Regions from separate parts of the Gordonia sp. X0973 genome, predicted to be linked through region 4. Evidence: predicted binding sites of a transcription regulator. Region 4 holds the regulator's gene; each other region holds the start of a gene.

Region 1 (5,211 bases), 270 kb from region 4:
TGGACTCGAAGCCGGCCGTCGCCGCCGATCTCGGCATCTCGCTGGGCACCGTCAACACCCACCTGACCCGGATCCGCGCCAAGTACGCCGACCTCGGGCGTCCGGCCCCCACCAAAGCGGGCCTGGTGGCCCGTGCCGTCCAGGACGAACTGATCTCGCTCGAAGAGCTGTAGCCGACCGGGGACTCATCCGAGTCCCCGGATCGTGGGGACGACTGAAACACAAGTCGAGGGGTCGACTGAAACACAAGTCGAGGGGTCGACAGCGGCTCGCTCCGCCCATACCGGGTCGGGGCTGGCCGCTTTCGTCGGTGATAATGGGTCCGTGCCGACCATTGACGAGATCCTGCGCGTGGAGCGGATCGAAACCGACATCTTCCGCGGCCCCGCCTATCCGAGCGTGCTGCGCCGAACCTTCGGCGGTCAGGTCGCGGGGCAGGCCCTCGTCTCGGCCACCCGGACCGTGCCGGTCGAGTTCGGCGTCCACTCGCTGCACGGCTACTTCCTGCGGCCCGGCAACCCGGACATGCCGACGGTCTTCCTCGTCGACCGGATCCGCGACGGCCGCTCGTTCGTCACCCGCCGGGTCACCGGCGTCCAGAACGGCGAGGCGATCTTCTCCATGTCGGCCTCCTTCCACGTGGGCACCGACGAGGGGATCGAGCACCAGGACCGGATGCCGTCGGTGATCGGCCCGGAGGAACTCGCCGACCGCCGCGACACCGGGACCGACGACGACCGGCGGCTCTTCGCCGAGTGGGAGAACTTCGACATCCGGATCGTGCCGCGCGACCAGATGGAACTCTCCGCCGATCTGGCGGCACAGCAGCGCGTGTGGTTCCGCTACCGGCACCGCCTGCCCGACGACTACGTCTCACACGTCTGCGTGCTCGCGTACATGAGCGACATGACGCTGCTGGGCTCGGCCTCGTCGATCCACCGCGACGAGCGGGTCCAATCCGCCTCGCTCGACCACGCCATGTGGTTCCTCCGGCCCTTCCGCGCCGACGAATGGCTGCTCTACGACCAGAACTCCCCGGCCGCGGGTCACGGCCGCGCCCTGACCCAGGGGCGTCTCTTCGACCAGCGGGGCAGACTCGTCGCCGCGGTGACCCAGGAGGGGTTGGCGCGGATCATCGGCGACCCGAGCGTCCAGGGGATCCCGATGAAGACCGAGGAGTCGTGACGGCCCCGACGATCGGGGTTCTCGCCGTCCAGGGGGATGTCCGCGAACACGTGGCCGCACTGCGCGCGGTCGGCGCCCAGACCCGCCCGGTCCGGACCCCCGACGAACTGGACGGCCTGGACGGGATCGTGCTGCCCGGCGGCGAGTCGACGACGATCTCCAAGCTCCTCACCGTCTTCGAACTCGAGAAGCCGCTGCGGGCGGCGCTCGCCGACGGACTGCCCGCATACGGCTCGTGTGCCGGCATGATCATGTTGGCCTCCCGGATCCTCGACACCCGTCCCGACGCCTGCCATCTGGACGCCCTCGACATCACCGTCCGGCGCAACGCCTTCGGTCGGCAGGTCGAATCCTTCGAGTCCGACCTCGAGTTCGCCGGGATCACCGACCGGCCCGAAGCCGCGCCGATGCGCGGCGTCTTCATCCGGGCCCCCTGGGTGGAGGAAGCCGGCCCCGGGGTGACGGTGCTGGCGACGGTTCCGGCCGGTGCGACGCCGGAGGGACGGGCCGACGGGCGGATCGTCGCCGTGGCCCAGGGCTCGGTGCTCGCCACCTCCTTCCATCCGGAGGTCACCGGCGACCTGCGGGTGCACGAGTACTTCGTCGAGATGGTGCGGCACTGATCTCCGGAGGCCCGGGTAAACTGTCTCGCCATGAGCGGACACTCCAAATGGGCGACCACCAAACACAAGAAGGCTGTCATCGATGCCAAGCGCGGCAAGATGTTCGCCAAGCTGATCAAGAACATCGAGGTCGCGGCCCGCACCGGCGGCGGCGACCCGGCCGGTAACCCGACGCTCTACGACGCGATCCAGAAGGCCAAGAAGTCCTCGGTGCCCAACGACAACATCGAGCGGGCGCGCAAGCGCGGCGCGGGCGAAGAGGCCGGCGGCGCCGACTGGCAGAACATCACCTACGAGGGTTACGGCCCCAACGGCGTCGCGATCCTCATCGAATGCCTCACCGATAACCGCAACCGCGCCGCGGGCGAGGTTCGCACCGCGATGACCCGCAACGGCGGCAACATGGCCGACCCGGGCTCGGTCTCCTACCTCTTCACCCGCAAGGGAGTGGTGACCCTGGAGAAGGCCGGGCAGAGCGAGGACGACGTCCTGATGGCCGTCCTCGACGCCGGGGCCGAGGAGGTCAACGACCTGGGGGAGACCTTCGAGGTCGTGAGCGAGCCGACCGATCTGGTCGCGGTCCGCACGGCGCTGCAGGACGCGGGAATCGACTACGACTCGGCCGAGGCCGACTTCCGGGCCTCGGTGGAGGTCCCGGTCGACGCGGACGGCGCGCGCAAGGTCTTCAAACTGATCGACGCGCTCGAGGACTCCGACGACGTGCAGAACGTCTACAGCAACGTCGACATCTCCGACGACGTGCTGGCCCAGCTCGACGAGGACTGATCCGCCGGGGAGCGTGTCGCTCCACCGTGCCGTCGGTGCGGCCTTCTAGAATCTCGAACAGTTGTTCGCGACGCGCGGCGTCGGGAACGGGTGGACGAGGCCGGTTGGAGGGCGCATGCGTGTGATGGGGGTGGACCCCGGACTGACCCGGTGCGGGATCGCGCTGGTCGAGTCCGGCGCGGGCCGGGCGGTGACCGCGCTCGACGTCGACGTGGTGCGCACCCCGCCGACGATGGACCTCGCCGACCGTCTGCTCGCCGTGCACACCGCGGCAGTCCACTGGCTCGACACGCACCGCCCGGAGGTCGTGGCGATCGAGCGGGTGTTCGCGCAGCAGCAGGTCAGCACCGCGATGGGTACCGCGCAGGCCGCCGGTGTGGTGGCCCTCGCCGCCGCCCAGCGCGACATCCCGGTGCGCTTCCACACGCCCAGCGAGGTGAAAGCCGCCGTCACCGGCTCCGGTCGGGCGGACAAGGCGCAGGTCACGACGATGGTCACCAGGATCCTGGGGATGCAGACCCGGCCCAAACCGGCCGACGCGGCCGACGCCCTCGCCCTGGCGATCTGCCAGTGCTGGCGCGGTCCGATGGACGACCGCATCGTCGCGGCCCAGGCCAAGGCCCAGGAGTTGGCCCGTGCGCATCGGGCCAAGCTGAAGGCGGCCCACGCCGCGGCGCTGGAGGCCCGGCGATGATCGCGTCGGTGCGGGGGCCGGTGGTCGACGTCGCGCTCGACCACGTCGTCGTCGACTGCGCCGGCGTCGGGTACCGCGTCCTGGTCACACCGGCGACCATCGCCACGCTCAAGCGCGGCGCGGAGACCACGCTGCTCACGACGATGATCGTGCGCGAGGACTCGATGACGCTGTACGGCTTCACCGACGGGGCGGCGCGCGACCTGTTCGTCCTGCTGCAAACGGTGACCGGCGTCGGACCTCGCCTGGCGATGGCGGCGTTGGCGGTCCACGAACCGGCCGAACTCGCCGCGGCCCTCTCCTCGTCGAACACGAAGGCGCTGACGGCCGTGCCCGGTATCGGCAAGCGCGTCGCCGAACGGCTCGTCGTGGAGCTGCGCGACAAGGTCGGGGTCGTCGCCGGCGGGTCGTCGTCGCCGTTGTCGTCGGGCACCACGGTGGGTGCCGAGGTGACCGAGGCGCTGATCGGGCTCGGCTTCGCGGAGACCGCCGCCGACAAGGCCGTGGCATCGGTTCTGGCACAGACACCCGACGGCGATTCGGCGACCGTGCTGCGTGCGAGCCTGGCGCTGTTGGGCAAGAAGTAGGGGGGCGATGACGATGGATTCCGGCGACGATGACGCAGAGCGCACCTTGAGCGCGGGACGGCTGTCGGCCGACGGCGAACTCGACGCCAATCTGCGGCCGCGCTCGCTGGCCGACTTCATCGGGCAGGCCAAGGTCCGCGAACAGCTCGAACTGGTGCTGCGCGGCGCCAAGGGCCGCGGCGGCACCCCGGACCACATCCTGCTGTCCGGTCCGCCCGGCCTGGGCAAGACGTCGCTGGCCATGATCATCGCCGGCGAACTCGGTTCGGCGATCCGGGTGACATCGGGCCCGGCCCTGGAGCGCGCGGGGGACCTGGCCGCGATGCTGTCCAACCTCGTCGAGGGCGACGTCCTGTTCATCGACGAGATCCACCGCATCGCGCGGCCCGCCGAGGAGATGCTGTACCTCGCGATGGAGGACTTCCGCGTCGACGTCGTCGTCGGCAAGGGGCCGGGGGCGACGTCGATCCCGCTCGACGTCGCACCCTTCACCCTGGTGGGCGCGACCACCCGGTCCGGAGCACTGACCGGTCCGCTGCGGGACCGGTTCGGTTTCACCGCGCATATGGAGTTCTACGAGACGGACGAGTTGGTCGCGGTGCTGACCCGATCGGCGCGGATCCTGGGCGTCGACCTCACCGACGAGGCGGCCGCCGAGGTGGCGAGCCGGTCGCGGGGCACCCCGCGCATCGCCAATCGGTTGCTGCGCCGCGTGCGCGACTACGCCGAGGTGCGCGGCGACGGATCGGTGACGCTGCCCATCGCCCGCGCCGCCCTGACCGTCTACGACGTCGACGAGCGCGGTCTGGACCGCCTCGACCGCGCCGTGCTCTCCGCACTGGTGCAGGGGTTCGGTGGCGGCCCGGTCGGGGTCTCGACGCTGGCCGTCGCGGTGGGCGAGGAGCCGGCGACCGTCGAGGAGGTGTGTGAGCCCTTCCTGGTCCGCGCCGGATTGATCGCCCGCACCCCGCGCGGACGGGTCGCGACGGCGGCGGCATGGCACCATCTGGGCCTCGTCCCGCCGGCCGGTGCGCTGAACGCGACCTGGGGCGTGCGGGCGCGCGGTGACGAACCGAACCTGTTCGACGAGTACGAGTGACGCGTCTGGCAGACTGGTCGCCATGAAGGGCATGGAATTACTGATCCCGGCGATGCTGGTGCTCATGGGGGCGATGCTGTTCTTCGGCACCCGTAAGCAGAAGAAGCAGATGCAAGAGATGCAGGAGATGCAGGCCTCGCTGGTCACCGGAACCCGGATCCAGTTGATGTCGGGGCTCTTCGGCACCGTCATCGACGCCAACGAGGACTTCGTCGACGTCGAGACCGCACCGGGAGT
Region 2 (5,211 bases), 130 kb from region 4:
AGTCGGCCGTTCCGGTCATGCGCACGGCGTCGCCGCTGCGCTTGGTGGACAGGTCCATCGCGGCCCCGGTCCCGATGAACGAGGCGGCGATGATGTCGCCGAGCTGGCTGAACTGGCCGGCGGTGAGGTCCGAGTACACCGCGCGCGTCCCGGTCTTCGTCGGGCCCTTCTGCGGTTGGCCCGGCGCCGAGTCCTTGTCGGACTTCGTCGTCACCGAGCCGTCCGGGCCGATGGTGCCGGTGAAGTCGGAGAGCGTGACGCGCTCGGACATCGACTGCGGGATGTCCAGGCGCGGCACCCCGTTCGGGTTGTCCGACGAGGTGGCGACGATGATCTCGCCGGAGAACCGGTCGCCCACCGTCGTCGAGCGGGTCAGACACCCGCCGAGCAGGGGAACCAGGAGGAGGGCGGCAACGGCGGCGACGAGCCGGCGCGGCCCGGTGCGGGGTGCGGCTGCGCGGGTGGGGGAGGACGACACGCGCTCAATCGTGCCAGACATGGCGGGCCAATCGTCAGATCCGGCCCAGGATGTGGCGCGCGGCGAGCCGTCCGCTGCTCCCGTTGACCCCTCCGCCGGGATGGGTGGAGGCTCCGGCGAGGACGAGCCCGGGTGCTCCGGGCACGCGCCGACCGGCCAGATCGGGGTGTGGTCGCCAGCCGAACATCTGGTCGATGCTCATCTCCACGTGCATGATGTTGCCCGCCGGGAGGCCGAGCTCCGCCTCGAGGTCGGCCGGCGTCTGGATGTGACAGTGCTCGATGGAACCAGCGAAACCCGGGGCGAACCGCTCGATCTCGGCGACGACGGCGTCGGCGGCCGGCTGCGCCGCATCGGCCCAGGACCGGCCGTCGGCCAGCGCGTACGGGTGCCACTGCGCCCAGACGTTGACCAGGTGCCGCCCGGCGGGGGCGATACTCGGATCGAGTGCGGAGAAGCCCATCGGCAGGACCGCAGGACGGTCGGGCAGCCGTCCGACGACGCTGGCCGCCCGGGCGCGGCGCAGAAGCGCCCGATCGGCGACGAGCAGCCCCAATCCGCTGTGCAGACCGTGCGAGGGCAGGTCGGCCGGCAGGTTCCGGTAGGCGGGCAGGGCGGTGGTGCCCAGCCGCACGGCGATGCCGATCCCGTTGCCGACGACGATGGCGCGCCGCCACCGGTCCAGGTCAGCGGTGCGGAGGCCGCCGGCCTCGAGCAGGTCCAGCGTGGCCCCGATGTGGCAGGCGGCGACGACGTGGCGCGCCCGGCGGACCCGCCCGTCGGCGGCGACCACGCGCCAACCGGCGCGTTCCCGGTGCAGCGCGGTGACCGCGGCGCCGGTGTGGACCCGGGCGCCGTCGGACGCCAGGCGGGCGAGCAACGCGGTGGTCAGCGCGCCGCTGCCGCCGATGGCCCGACCGGGCGGGATGTCGTGCATCAGGGCGGCGAAGCCCACCATCGGCGCGGTGCCTGGCAGATCCATCGGCGGTCCGGACTGGGCGCCGAACCAGGCCAGGGCGGCTTTGAGCCGCTCGGCGTCGAACCACTCGTCCAGCAGTGCGTCGCCCGGCCGCATCATGTCCTGTGACATCGACGAGAACGCGCCGATCCGCCTGCCGACGGGCGAGCGCCGCGCGCTGCGGGTGCGCCAACCGCTGGCGGCGAAGGCCCGCGCGAACCGCGTCGGGGTGGGCTCGTCGACGAACGAGGCCATCATCGCCCGTGCCCGCGGCGCCCACACCGCGACGAATGCGGCATAGGCATCCGCGTCGCGACGCCCGCAGGAGCGCTCGATGGAGGCGCAGGTGGCCGCCAGGTCGCGGCGGAACACGATGGGCTGCTCGTCGTCGGTCTCGGCGGGGGCGAAGGCCCACGGATCGCAGTCGGCGTAGCGGAGTCCGTGGGCGGCCAGGTCGAGTTCGGCGAGGATCGGGGTGTGCCGGATCATCAGGTGCGCCGAGGATCCGCGGTCGACGGCGTAGCCGGGGAATCGTTGCACGGTGGACACCGCGCCGCCGGGGATCGGGTCGCGTTCGAGTACGCACACCGAGCGGCCCGCCCGCGCCAGGTAGGCCGCGGCGATCAGGCCGTTGTGCCCCGCGCCGACGACGATCGCGTCGAAGTCGTCGGTCACGGCCCGCCGACCCGCGTATCCGAACTGCGCAGCGCGGGACCGTCGGTCGTCGGGATCGGGAGATCGCGGCCGAGGAAGGCGAACGGGCGGGGATCGCCGGCGAAGGTGAAGTTGCGCAGGACGTCGCCGAATCCGAATCGGCGATAGAGCGCCCAGGCGCGGTTGCCCTCGCCGGCCACCTCCGGGGTGGACAGCAGCACCCGTGCCTCCGGGCGCCCGTGCAGCAGCGCGTTCAGCAGCGCCTGGCCCACCCCGAGACCCTGTGCGTCCGGATGGACGTGGAGCTCGGTCAGCTCGAAGTAGTCGGCGAGGAGGTGGGCCGCGCGGTCGGGCGGGCAGCCGGCCTGGCGCAGGCCGATGCGCAGCTGCTGGTTCCACCATTGATCCGGCGCGCCCCGGTAGCCGTAGGCGATGCCGAGCAGGATCTCGTCGCGCGAGTCGGGCGCGCCGGCCAGCCGGGGGATGCGGCGCGTCATCACCGACGGCCGCAGCCGCGTGCCGGGGGACCATCGGTGGTCCAGCGGGGCGACGGCACCGAAGGCGTTCCATCCGGGGCGGGCGATGTGTTGGCGCCAGAGCGTGCGGCGCTGCGCCTCGACGCCGCGCGGATACCCCATCGCGGTGACGTACACGTTGAGCGCCGGATCCAGCCAGCGGTGCGCGTCGCCGCCGGGCAGTCGCACGATGCGGACGTCGACCGGGGGGCCGGTCGGCTCGTTCACCATGGTTGCTCCTGGAAGGGGCGGGATTCCGCCCGGGCCGGTCGAGACGATTCTACGCCGTCGCAGCATCACGCTAGCATTGACGGAATCGAATAAATGTTCGATAATGGGAATGTCCGACCCCGACGATAGGTTTTTCCAGACAACGGGATTCAGACGGATGGCCGAGGAGGCGATATGGGACCGGTGGAACCGAAGGTGGTGCTCGACGCCCACCGGCTGCTCGATCAGGCCGTGGCCATCGCCGACGACGCCGACGTGGTGGCCGGCAGCGCCGAGCGGATGCGCCTCTACTATCTCGCGGCCTTGCGGACGACGGGCGCGGCGCTGGCCGTCCTGGAGTCGCGCCGCCGGGGACCGCGCGGAGTCCGCAACGCCTGGCGGCGCCTCGACGCACAGGTCGGCGCCGACGACCGATTGGCGGTCCTCTCCGCCTTCTTCGCGGGTCACTCCGGCCTGCGTTCGCGCATCGAAACCGGCCTGGTCGCCGACGTGCCGCAAGATGTCGTGGCGCGGGTGCGCGTCCGGCTCGCCGAGCTCATCGAGGCGACGGAATCGGTGCTCGCCGCATATGAGCAGGGTCGCGAACCGCTCGTGACCACGGTGTCGCGGCGCTCCGCGTGACCGGTTTGGCCGACGGCCGCGTCGAATTGTGGTCGTTCCGCCGTGTACCTCGTATCATTGGAGTTCTAGAAGCACGATTGAGGAAGGGGAGGGGCGGTGCCACTTTCGGAACATGAGCAGCGCATGCTCGACCAGATCGAGAATGCGCTGTACGCCGACGACCCCAAGTTCGCCTCGACGGTGCAACGTTCGGCACTCGGCGGCGGGCGCCGCCGGCTGCAGGCGATCGCGCTGTTCATCCTCGGACTCGCGCTGCTGATCGGCGGAATCGTCGCCGGCGTGCACATCGGAGGATTCCCGATCCTGAGTCTGATCGGCTTCCTGGTGATGTTCGGCGCGGGGCTGTGGGCCCTGCGGGGCGGGCGGGGTAAGCCCTCGCTCAAGTCCGTCGACGGCGGCGCGGGCGGCACGGCCCGCGCGAAGACCCCGTCGCGCAGCTTCTCCGAGCGCATGGAGGACCGCTTCAACAAGCGGTTCACGCAGGAGTAGCGAACTCCTCGACCAGATTTCTCGAAGGCCGCACATCATTCGGATGTGCGGCCTTCTTGTGCGCCCCACGTGCCCCCACCGCTCCATCGGGATATGCCCCACTTTCCACCACCCGCCGGCATAACCGCACTTCGGATGCGGCCCGAGGGTGTTCGGCCCAGGTGGATCCGGGCCACGGGGCCGGTGTGGCACACGGGGGAGGGCGACTTCCCCCACCGATTCTCATGGCGTTGACCTGCACTTTCTCGCGCGCATCCACTATTCGAAAGACTATTGGGGTGGAAAGTGGTGGAAAGTGGGGTACAGTGTGGGAACTGGGTGAGACGAACCGGACGTCGAACCCGGCGGGTGTAGGAGGTGCGAGATGTCGGGTCAACGACTCGTCGGCACCTACACGCCCAAGTTGGACGACAAGGGGCGGCTGACGCTGCCCGCGAAGTTTCGAGACGCTCTGGCAGGAGGGGTGATGGTCACGCGCAACCAGGACAACAGCCTCGCCGTCTACCGCCTCGAGGACTTCGACGCGATCGCGGAGAAGACGAGGGCGGCCTCGCGGAACAACCCGCAGGCCCGCGCCTACCAGCGGTACTTCTTCGCGAGTGCCGACGAGCAGCGGCCCGACGGGCAGGGGCGGATCACCCTCTCCCCGGACCACCGCGCCTACGCCGGCCTGACGAAGGACTGCGTGGTCATCGGCAGCTTCGACCACTTGGAGATCTGGGACGCCCAAGCCTGGGATTCCTATCAATCCGACCACGAGGAGGATTTCTCGGCTGCGGGCTCGGAAGCCTTCGAGACCCTCCTCTAGACAACGGCGATGCGCCCCGCGACCGCCACGGTGGATGGGACGAGGCCTGCGCCCGATCTGACCCTGACGCACTTCCCCAGCGCCAGGTTCGGAATCGGGCGGGGACCCCGATTCATCCACCCCGCACCACCGGCAGACACAGAAGGGTTCGCGATGAGCGGCGCCGAGCACGGACACATCCCGGTGATGGCCGACCGGATCGTGGCATTGCTCGCCCCGGCGCTGACCCGGGTCGACCCCGCCGGCGCGGGTGCCGTCGTCGTCGACGCCACACTCGGCGCGGGCGGACACGCGGAACTCCTGCTGCAGACCTTTCCCGAGCTGACCGTCGTCGGCATCGACCGAGACGGTGCGGCGCGCGCGCAGGCGGCGCAGCGCCTCGCCCCCTTCGGGGCCCGCGCCTCGATCAACGCCGGCCGCTACGACGAGCTGGCCCGCGTCCTGGCCGAACCGGAGG
Region 3 (5,211 bases), 1.5 Mb from region 4:
ATTGCGGTCTGCATCACAGTTTACGAGGCCGTCTCGCGTCGAGGTACCCCGTGTGGGCGAGTGCTCAACGGTCCTTAAGCATCCACACGTATATTTCCACTCGATGACTGCAACGCCCCCCTCCCCCGAACCGTCGGATTCGACCGCCGCCGAACACGGCTCCGGTCTGCTCTCGCGACGCTCCGCCCTGATCGCCGGACTCGGCGCGGCCGCGCTCGCCGGCATCACCGCCTGCTCCCCGTCGGAGGCGACCAAACCGACGGTCAACGAGGAAGAGGAGAACGAGCAGGCCCAGGCCGACGACGTCCTGCCCACCGAGAAGCAGGACAACCGGCCCGTTCCCGGCCCACCGCTCATCACCGGCACCTTCATCTCGAACAAGATGCTCGGCCGCCCCACCAAATGGGCCGTGGCCCGGCCCAGCGGCGTCACCGGCAAGCTGCCCGTCGTCGTCGTCACCCATGCGCTCAACACCAACGAGCGCACGATCTTCGGCCGCAAGCTGCAGATGCAGAACGTGTTGCAGGCCTACGTCGACGAGGGGAACCCGCCGTTCGCGCTGGCCGCCGTCGACGGTTCCACGAACTATTGGCACAAGCGCTCCAACGGCGCCGACGCCGGTGCGATGGTTCTCGACGAATTCCTCCCCATGCTCGCCGACGACCCGAAGCTCGACCTGTCGACCGAGCGGATCGGCTTCTACGGCTGGTCGATGGGCGGCTACGGCGCCCTGCGGCTGGCGTCGCTGGTCGGTGCCCCCCGCGTCGCGGCGGTCTCGGTGAGCTCCCCCGCGCTGTGGGCGAATCCGCAGATGTTCCCGCCGCGCGCCTTCGACTCTTTCGAGGACTACCAGGCGAATTCACTGTTCGGCCAGCAGAAGGCCTTCGCCAAGATTCCGGTGCTGATCACCATCGGCTCCAGCGACCAGTTCTTCACCTACACCCGCCAGTGGGCCGCCGATCTGCACCCGCCGGCGGCCTTCGGCTCGGCCCCAGGCGGGCACACCAACCGGTATTGGCACAGCGTGCTGCCCGACCACGTGATGTTCCTGGGCCGTAACCTCGCGCGGCAGTAGCCATCTCGATCGAGCGCACTCACGGCACCGGGTGCGACTTCTGGAGCCGCATCACGATTCATTCCGTTTGCGCTGCCCTAATCACCGCGTCGAGCGCTTGCGCCGACGTCGCGCCGATCGCCGCGGCCGCCGCGAGGTAGTCATCGGCAAGCCGGCGAACGCTCTGCGCCAGCTCGCTCGACGGCGTGTCGGTGCAGTCGGGCACCGCGGTAACTCGCGTTCCGGCTCCCCGCCGCGTCGTGATGACTCCGGCTTGCTCGAGCAATCGGTACGCGTGCGCCGCCGTGCCCACCGCGATGCCCAGGTCCCTGGCCAGTTGACGCAGCGGTGGTAGCCTCGCGCCGATTGGCAGGCGTCCGGCCGCGATGTGTCCGACGATCTGCCGTCGAATCTGCTCGAATGCCGGCGTCGGATCGGTGGGGTCGACGCTGATGCGCGGATCGTCGGCAATCGCCGGGCTCATGCCGATGCGCCGACGGGCGATCCGACTTTCGGCCGGGGCGGAAAGGCGAACAGCAACAACGCCACGAAGACAGCTGGGATGGCACCAAAGGCCGCCCAGTTGGCTATCGTCTTGACCGGTACGTTCACGAGCCAGTTGTATCCGTCGATCGCCGCACCGCCGCCGTCGAGGTAGCTGCCATAGGCCCACGCCGCGGTGCTGAGTTCGTCGGCGACGCCCGACACCACGACGATCCCGGCGACGACTAGCAAGCACAGCGCGCGAGTGATGACGCCGCTGCGCGACCACTTGTCGCTGGCCGAGTCGGGGTCGAGATCGCCGCGACGGACTGCCTGCCGAATGGTCGCCACTGTCAGCAAGGCGGCCACCAGCATGATTCCGGCATACATCCAGAGGTCGGCCGCACCCCCATAGGAAACGTCGATGCGCGGTGCCCGGAATTCGCGTGCGGTCCTGATCTGCGGCGACAGCAGGAGGAGCGGACCGGCGAGCCCGACGACGGTCAGTACCCCGGCCAGGACGAACAGCCACATGGGAGCAAACGACCGGGCGGTCCGGGCGGTGAGGGTGGCGACCCGACGATCCGGCGGACGGGTCGTGTACTCCGTCAAGCACAGTGCGGCGAGCGGCAACAAATAGGCCCCCGGCACAATCAGCGCGACCAGAATTCTGTCGACGACGTCGGGCAGGTTGAGCAGGCTATCGCCAGTGCTGGTTGCGCCGGCTTGATCGATGATCGTGAGTATCACCGCACCAACCGTCAACCCCGCGGCGATCAACATGTTGCGTCGAAGGTGATTCCGATAGGCGAGGTAAGAAGGCGAGTCCGGGGCCTGCCCGGGTCGCGACGACCCCCGGACCACCACCGAGCCGATGACCAGCGCCGTGAGTGCGAGTACCAGTAGATTCATTGTTCCTCCGCTTGTACCATTGAGTTGATACATCCTGACACGAGCCGCGGTATTGTGTCAATCAACTAGCACAAGAGAGTCGTGGGCTCGCAGACCCGCCGGCGGGGGCGGGCGGGCCCAACGACAGCAGTGGTATTCACCAGTGAGCCGGTGTCACAACAGTATCTGATCTGCACTTTTGCCCTTGTATTCGAATGTGTGTTCCCATATAGTCGAGGTATGGAGACCGAGACGGCGGCAGCGGATGACGGGGCATCCGTCGGCGATATCCCGTCGGGTGGGGACAACGGCGGGCTCGATACCGAATCAGACAACTGCCACGGCGCCATCTGGGATCACCCCGCACCGTGGGACGAACCCGATGCTTGGGATGACGAGGCGTTCTGGTGTCGGCGCGCCCAGGCGGTCGGGGCGGCGGCGTCGCTGGCGCTGGGCGATCCGGAGTGGACCGTCGATGTTCTCGCGCACACCGGCAAGGCCAACGCGATGCTGGCCTGGATCGAGTATCGCGAGATCGGGGCCATGCATTCGGGGTTGGTCGCCACCGGTAGACCGGAGGCCTCGGCGCGCGGGGTCCGGATGCTCGATCTTGAAACCCAAGCCGCTGCCCGGATCGCCATGAGCCGCGGCATCAGTCAAAGTCAGGGCGATAGGTGGCTGGCCGAGGCGATCGCGATGCGCGACCGCATCCCGTCCATCGGGCTTTGCCTGCGCGACGGCATCATCAGCCCCCGCCAATTCCGGTTAGCGGTGTCCCGAACCGAATTGATCGACGGCCAGGACTGGTCGAAGACGATCGACCTCGATGTCGCCGCCCGACTGCGCTCCCGCACCGGCACCTGGTCCAACAAGCGGTTGATCGACCTCATCGACCGCATCATCTCCCGGCACGACCCCGACGCAGTCCGTCGTCGCCACGAGAAGGCCAAGGCCTCCCGGTCGGTGTGGGTCCTGCCCGATGCCGACGGCATGGCCACCCTCGGTGCGACGATGACCGCTCAAGACGCCAACATCGCGCTGCGCAACGTGTTCCTCCTCGCCGGAAAAGTCTGCAAGAAGGATCCGCGCAGCGAATCGGCCCGACGCTGCGATGCGCTGTTCTCACTGCTCAGCGGATTGCGCTTCGAATGCGACTGCGGCACCGACGACTGCGCATCCGACATCCCCGAACCCGGCGCGTTGGCGCAATGGATCGCCGACCACCGAGATCAGGAAGTGGCCAAGGGCCGGGTGCTCGTGCACGTGATCGCCGACCGGGCCACCGTCGACGGTCGCGACGACGAACCCGCGTTCATGGACGGACACGGCGTCATCTCCGCCGCACACCTGCGCGACCTACTCACCCGCGACGACGTCCGCCTCCGCCCCCTCAACCCGGCCGATAGCAACGACAACAGTGGAATCACCGTCGGCAACGACAACAACGACGACAGTGGAATCACCACTCGGGGCAACAGCGGAGATAGCAGCGGCAACGACCTCGATGAGACGTCCCTACCGACGCACCTGCCGTCGGATCCGTACCGCCCATCGACGGCGCTGGCTACCTTCGTGCGCACCCGCGACGGATACTGCACGATACCCGGCTGCGACAAGCCCGCATGGCAGTGCGATATCGACCACGTCGCCGAATACGACCACGACGACCCCGCCGCCGGCGGTCAAACCACCCCAGACGGACTGGCCACCAAGTGCCGCATGCACCACAACCTCAAAACATTCGGCAGCGGCTGGGTCGACGACCAATACCGCGACAGCACCGGCCGCCTACTCTCCCAGGTCGTCTCCCCCGAAGGAATTCGATTCCCAGGGCCCACGGAAACCAATTCCGCGCTATTCCCCAGCCTCGACACCATCACATGGCACGCCCCGAAGCCCGCCGCTCCGACGTCGCCGGCACCCGATGACCCCAAACCCCGAGACCGCACCAAAGCCAAGCACGCCCGCCGACGAGCCGAACGCGAGGCCAATCGCCAACAACGCCTCGCCGAGGAGAAAATCGCCGCCGACCGTGAAACCCGACGCCGACGCGAACACCCCCGCGAAACCGACGGCGACCCGCCCTACTGACGAAGGAGGCGGCGAGACTAGACGCTGATGCGTCCCTCGAGTGCGGCCAATCCGATGTCGTTGCGGAAATGCGAGCCGGGCAGCTTGATCTCGGCGAGGCGCGCGTAGGCCTGCTCCCGCGCGGCGGCGAGGTCGGCGCCGGTCCCGACGACGGCCAGGACCCGTCCGCCCGCCGACACCGTCTTGCCGTCGGCGTCACGGGCCGTGCCCGCGTGACGGACGCCCTCCCCGTCGGCCCCGACGACGACGTCGCCGATGCGCGGCGTGCCCGGGTAGTTCTCGGCGGCCAGCACGACGACGACCGCGGCGCCGTCGTCCCACTGCAGCGGCGGCAGCTCGGCGAGCGTCCCGGTGGCCGTCGCGTGCAGCGCCTGCCCGAGCGGGGAGCGGAGCAGCGCGAGGACGGCCTGTGTCTCCGGATCGCCGAACCGGGCGTTGAACTCGACGACGGCCGGCCCGTCGGCCCCGATGGCGAGCCCGGCGTACAGCAGCCCGTTGAACGGAGTCCCGCGCGAGACGAGTTCGGCGGCAACGGGTTTGACGATCTCGTCGACGATCTGGGTGACCGTCTCGTCGGGCAGCCACGGCAGCGGGGTGTAGGCGCCCATACCGCCGGTGTTGGGCCCGGTGTCGCCGTTGCCCACGCGTTTGTGGTCCTGCGCCGGGATCAGCGGGACCACCGTCTGCCCGTC
Region 4 (5,211 bases):
CCCTGCACGCCGCCGTCCTGGTCCTGCTCGAAGCCGCACTGCCGTCCTTGGGCAAGAAGATCACCGCTGGCCTGACCCCCGCGCTTCGACTAGCACTGAGTCAGAGCCCGTACCCGTCGCTGGAGGCGTTGCTGCGCGACTGCACCCGCTGCGCGATCCGCGGCGTCGTCACCCCCGCCGAGACCGCCGGCTTGCGGACCCCGGCCGACTTCGCCGCGCTGCGCGAACGATTCGCCCCCGCGATCGCCGAGCAGGCCCCGGACAACTTCTTCGCCGCCCTCGACGCCCTCTCCCGACTGCCCGGGCTATCCGCCGCGATGGATCGCCACGCCGGGACGATGGCGGCCCAGGACGTTGCCGATCAGGTCGCGCAACTCGTCTTCGACGGATTCGTCGGCGAGACACCGGTGGACCGGTTGGCCTCGCTGCCGCGCTACCTCGACGCCGCGCTCATGCGGCTCGACGCCGTGACGGCCAACCCCGCCCGCGACCGGGATGCGACCGCGGCCGTCGACCGGGTCGTGGAGCGGTGGAATCTGCGCCTGGCGCAGCTGCCGGAGGCCCGCCGGGAGCCGTTCAACGAGTATGCGCACTGGATGATCGAGGAGTTGCGGGTCGGGCTCTACGCCCAGCGACTCGGTACCGCGGGCACCGTGTCGGAGAAACGGGTGATCAAGGCGTTCGACGCCTTCGTCTGAGCCGCCTCGCCGGCGGTGGATCGGTCAGCCGCGGTCGGACTGCAGGGAGTCGATCTCCCGTTGGAAGTCTTCGAGCGACTCGAACGAGCGGTATACCGAGGCGAACCGCAGATAGGCGACCTCGTCGAGATCGCGCAGCGGCCCGAGGATGGCCAGCCCGACCTCGTTGCTCGGCACCTCGGCCGAACCCGAGGATCGCACCGCGTCCTCGACCTGCTGCGCCAACTGGGCCAGCGCATCCTCGTCGACCTGCCTGCCCTGACATGCCCGCCGGACGCCCCGCATCACCTTCTCGCGGCTGAACGGCTCGGTCACGCCGTTGCGCTTGACCACGGCCAACACCGCATTCTCCACCGTGGTGAACCGGCGTCCGCATTCCGGACACGACCGACGACGGCGGATCGCCTGACCCTCGTCGGCGAGACGGGAATCGACGACCTTGGTGTCCTCATGCTTGCAGAACGGACAATGCATGAGCCCAACAATACCGACGGCCCGGGCAGTGCTCCGACTACCCGACGCACTGCGGCAGCCGATGCTGCCGCGCGACTGGGCGCCGCCCACGCTTATCGGTAGACCGGGGCCACGAGCGCCTGGCCGGCCGTCAACTGCGACGACGGCAACCCGTTCAACGCGCGCAGCTGATTGATCACCGCCTGGCGCGGCATATCCGGGGCGACGCGCGCGGCGACCGAGTTCAATGTCTCGCCTCCGCGCACGTGGACCACCGACGTGGCAACCGGATCGGGAGCAGTGCTCGCCTCGTAGTTGCCGCCGACGATGGCGAAGAGCCAGACCAGCCCGGCGAGCGCAGCGCCGACGAGGATCGCCGCGGCGCTCCCCCGGCGACGGGCGATCACCCGCTGCTGCCGGCTCTGGACCGGGGCCACCGGCGCAGCGCACCGGGTGCCGCGGTCCGGCCGGGGATGGTGGGAACGGCCGTCGACCGGGCGGCGCCGGGTCTGGGCGGGACGGAGCGGGCGCGGAGCCGGGCGGACTGCCGGGCGGTGCATCACTGGTGCGCTCATGTCGGTTCTCCTCGTTCGTGTGTTCGATGAACTCTTGTTCGAAGTTTTACCACGAGGGTCTGACAAAGTCTCGCGACACGTCGAACAAATGTTTGAAGGTCGCGGCTTTCTTCGCTAGCGTTGTGGCAACGAGCAGAGGAGAAACATCATGGCCAAGAAGAAGTCGGCGGAGTCCGGCCTCACCGACAGCCCCGCCGCGATCGAGGCGACCCTGACCCAGCGTCAGCGCGACGTGTTGGAGGTGATCCGCAAGTCCGTCCGCGAGCGCGGATACCCGCCGAGCATCCGCGAGATCGGTGACGCGGTCGGCCTCGTGTCGACCTCGTCGGTGGCCTACCAGCTGAAGACCCTGGAGAACAAAGGCCTGCTCAAGCGCGATCCGCACCGCCCCCGCGCGGTCAACGTCGCGGCGGACAAGAAGGGGCCGCCGCCCGGTGGCGCCGCGGCCGAGGGAATGCCCACGCCGACCTATGTCCCCGTCCTCGGCCAGATCGCCGCGGGTGGCCCGATCCTCGCCGAGGAGGCCATCGAAGACGTCTTCCCCCTCCCGCGAGAACTCGTCGGCGACGGCAACCACTTCCTGCTCCGCGTGGTCGGCGAATCCATGATCGACGCGGCGATCTGCGACGGCGACTGGGTGGTAGTGCGACAGCAGAACGTCGCCGACAACGGCGACATCGTCGCCGCCATGATCGACGGGGAGGCCACCGTCAAGACCTTCAAGCGCGACGGCGCGCACGTGTGGCTGATGCCGCACAACCCGCTGTTCGACCCGATTCCCGGTGACCGCGCGGTCATCCTGGGCAAGGTCGTGACCGTGATGCGCCGGATCTGATCCGGCCCCTGCTCTGATCCGATGCGGCGCCGTCAGGCGTCGACGCGGGTGAACTCGACGAGTTCACCCGCGAGCGCGGCGGGAACCCGCACGCGCATCTTGGTGCCCGTCGCATGGTGCTCGGTCGAGTGGATCTCGCCGTCGGCATGGATCCGCGAGACGAGATCGCCGCGCGAGAAGGGGAGGTCGACGAACATCTCGACGTCCCCGCGCCCGATCTCGGCGCGGATGGCGTCGAACAGCTCCGGGAGCCCGGCGCCGGTACGCGCCGAGACGAACAATGCGCCCGGCAGCGCCGCGGCCAATTCGGCGTGTTTGAGGTCGTCCATCGCGTCCAGCTTGTTCACGACGAGCAACTCGGGCGGCAGCGTGCCGTCCCGCGCCTCGTCCGATACCTCGCGCAGCACGGTCCGCACAGCGTTGACCTGGTCCAACGGGAAGGCTTCCGAGCCGTCGACCACGTGCACGAGCAGATCGGCGTCGGCCACCTCCTCCAGTGTCGACCGGAACGCCTCCACCAGTTGCGTCGGCAGGTGCCGGACGAAACCGACGGTGTCGGTGAACACCACCTCGCGGCCGTCGTCCAGCCGTGCGCGGCGCGTCGTCGGGTCCAGGGTGGCGAACAAGGCATCCTGCACCAGCACGCCCGAACCCGTCATCGCGTTGACGAGACTCGACTTGCCCGCGTTGGTGTAGCCGACGACGGTGATCGTCGGCACCCCGCTGCGGTGCCGGTCCAGACGCTTCACCGTCCGGGCGGTCTTCATCGCGCGGATCTCCCGGCGCAGCTTGGCCATCCGCTCCCGGATCCGACGGCGATCGGTCTCGATCTTGGTCTCACCCGGACCGCGCAGGCCCACGCCGCCGTTGCTGCCCGCCCGACCACCGGCCTGCCGTGACATCGACTCGCCCCAGCCGCGCAGCCGGGGCAGCATGTACTCCATCTGCGCGAGGCTGACCTGCGCCTTGCCCTCCCGACTGGTCGCGTGCTGGGCGAAGATGTCGAGGATCAGCGCGGTGCGGTCGATGACCTTCACCTTGACGACCTTCTCCAGCGCGTTGAGCTGGGCGGGCGTCAACTCGCCGTCGGCGATGACGGTGTCCGCGCCGGTCGCGACGACGATCTCGCGCAGCTCACCCGCCTTGCCCGACCCGATGTAGGTGGCCGCGTCCGGGCTGGACCGGCGCTGGATCAGCGCATCCAGCACCTGCGACCCGGCGGTCTCGGCCAACGCGGCGAGTTCGGCCATGTTGGCGTTGGCCTGGGCGATGGTGCCCGACGTCCAGACGCCGACGAGCACGACCCGTTCCAGGCGCAGCTGCCGGTACTCGACCTCGGTGACGTCGGTGAGTTCGGTGGACAAGCCGGCGACGCGCTGCAGCGACGCCCGATCGTCGAGTTGGAGTTGACCCGTCGTCGGCGCATCGTCCGTGCGAAGCGCGCCGGGCGGAGTAGAAACCGCGGGGTCCGGGGACAGTTCTGATTCAGTCATACCCGTCCATCATGACACCGCGCGGACGTCGTGCGCGAGCCGATTACCTGCACCCTCAGTCGAGGGCGCCCGTGAACAGCTCGCCGCGCGCGACGAGGCGCGACGGACCGCGCAGGGTGCTGGTCGTCCCGCCGTCGTCGATGCCCACGTCGACCCGGCCGCCGGGAACGGTGATCCGCAGCTTCCCGGAGTCCCGCCCCAGGGAGGCGAGTAGTGCGCTGCCCGCCGCGACCAGGCCCGTTCCGCAGCTGCGCGTCTCCCCCACGCCGCGTTCGACGACCCGCATCGATGCGACGAGGGTGTCGCCGTCGGCCACCGGTTCGGTACACAGCTCGACGTTGACCCCCTCGGGGAACACACCGGTGTCGAATCCGACCGGACCGGACAGGTCGAGGGCACTCAACTCGCCGTGCGACAAACCCGGAACGACGCAGGCCAGATGGGGATTGCCCACGTCGACGGCGATCCCGGTGAAGGTCCTACCACCGATCGTCGCCGAGGAGGTCACCCCCCGGAGCACCCGGCCCATCCCGACGCTGACCTCAGCGCTCGTCGGCGAAACCGAGTGGATGCGGACCGGACGCGCACCGGCCCGCGATCCGACGACGAACTCGTCGGCATCGGTCAACCCGGCGACCCGACAGTAGTGGGCGAACACCCGGACGCCGTTGCCGCACATCTGCGCCACCGAGCCGTCCGCATTGCGGTAGTCCATGAACAGGTCGTCGGCGGCGATCCCCTCGCCGAGGGCGGTGAGCACACCGGCGTCGAGGAGGCTGCCGGCCCGTGCCACGCGCAGCAGACCATCGGCCCCGATACCCCGTTGCCGGTCGCACAGCACGGCCACCGTCTCCGGTTCCAGCGCCAACAGGGCCGCGGCGTCGTCGACGATGATGAAGTCGTTCTGCGTGCCGTGGCCTTTCCAGAAGGCGTGCGGGAGAGCGGTCACCGGATCAGTCTACCGATCCGCCCGGCTGGTCGATCCGGGCCGCACGGCAGTATTCGGACACCGTGTCGGCCAGCGCCTCGTCGCCGCCGTCGAACCAGCGGATCCGCGGATCGCGGCGAAACCACGACCGCTGGCGCCGCACATATCGTCGCGTGCCGACGAAGGTGAGCTCGCGCGCGTGCTCGACGTCGTATTCACCGTCCAGCGA

Evidence for each region. The regulator LexA, encoded in region 4, represses DNA repair genes until DNA is damaged. The targets are predictions, from matches to a motif close to CGAACANNTGTTCG.
Region 1: the regulator LexA is predicted to act here: its motif matches at 2,649-2,662, upstream of ruvC (crossover junction endodeoxyribonuclease RuvC).
Region 2: the regulator LexA is predicted to act here: its motif matches at 2,923-2,936, upstream of HUN08_RS10575 (SAV_6107 family HEPN domain-containing protein).
Region 3: the regulator LexA is predicted to act here: its motif matches at 2,641-2,654, upstream of HUN08_RS02690 (HNH endonuclease signature motif containing protein).

The regions. Positions count from the first base shown of each region.
Region 1 is NZ_CP054691.1:1,760,605-1,765,815, forward strand. Features, by position in the region: gene HUN08_RS08655 (LuxR C-terminal-related transcriptional regulator) at 1-173, shown strand, start outside; gene HUN08_RS08660 (acyl-CoA thioesterase II) at 325-1,185, shown strand; gene pdxT (pyridoxal 5'-phosphate synthase glutaminase subunit PdxT) at 1,182-1,808, shown strand; gene HUN08_RS08670 (YebC/PmpR family DNA-binding transcriptional regulator) at 1,839-2,594, shown strand; gene ruvC (crossover junction endodeoxyribonuclease RuvC) at 2,710-3,288, shown strand; gene ruvA (Holliday junction branch migration protein RuvA) at 3,285-3,875, shown strand; gene ruvB (Holliday junction branch migration DNA helicase RuvB) at 3,883-4,974, shown strand; gene yajC (preprotein translocase subunit YajC) at 5,006-5,211, shown strand, end outside.
Region 2 is NZ_CP054691.1:2,167,406-2,172,616, reverse strand. Features, by position in the region: gene HUN08_RS10590 (DUF3153 domain-containing protein) at 1-478, opposite strand, end outside; gene HUN08_RS10585 (NAD(P)/FAD-dependent oxidoreductase) at 513-2,111, opposite strand; gene HUN08_RS10580 (N-acetyltransferase) at 2,108-2,836, opposite strand; gene HUN08_RS10575 (SAV_6107 family HEPN domain-containing protein) at 3,011-3,457, shown strand; gene HUN08_RS10570 (DUF3040 domain-containing protein) at 3,554-3,946, shown strand; gene mraZ (division/cell wall cluster transcriptional repressor MraZ) at 4,311-4,754, shown strand; gene rsmH (16S rRNA (cytosine(1402)-N(4))-methyltransferase RsmH) at 4,908-5,211, shown strand, end outside.
Region 3 is NZ_CP054691.1:547,032-552,242, reverse strand. Features, by position in the region: gene HUN08_RS02705 (esterase family protein) at 104-1,075, shown strand; gene HUN08_RS02700 (GntR family transcriptional regulator) at 1,134-1,538, opposite strand; gene HUN08_RS02695 (hypothetical protein) at 1,535-2,320, opposite strand; gene HUN08_RS02690 (HNH endonuclease signature motif containing protein) at 2,669-4,519, shown strand; gene purD (phosphoribosylamine--glycine ligase) at 4,537-5,211, opposite strand, start outside.
Region 4 is NZ_CP054691.1:2,035,399-2,040,609, forward strand. Features, by position in the region: gene hrpA (ATP-dependent RNA helicase HrpA) at 1-698, shown strand, start outside; gene nrdR (transcriptional regulator NrdR) at 723-1,172, opposite strand; gene HUN08_RS18365 (LysM peptidoglycan-binding domain-containing protein) at 1,265-1,726, opposite strand; gene lexA (transcriptional repressor LexA) at 1,875-2,561, shown strand; gene hflX (GTPase HflX) at 2,594-4,054, opposite strand; gene dapF (diaminopimelate epimerase) at 4,110-5,003, opposite strand; gene miaA (tRNA (adenosine(37)-N6)-dimethylallyltransferase MiaA) at 5,008-5,211, opposite strand, start outside.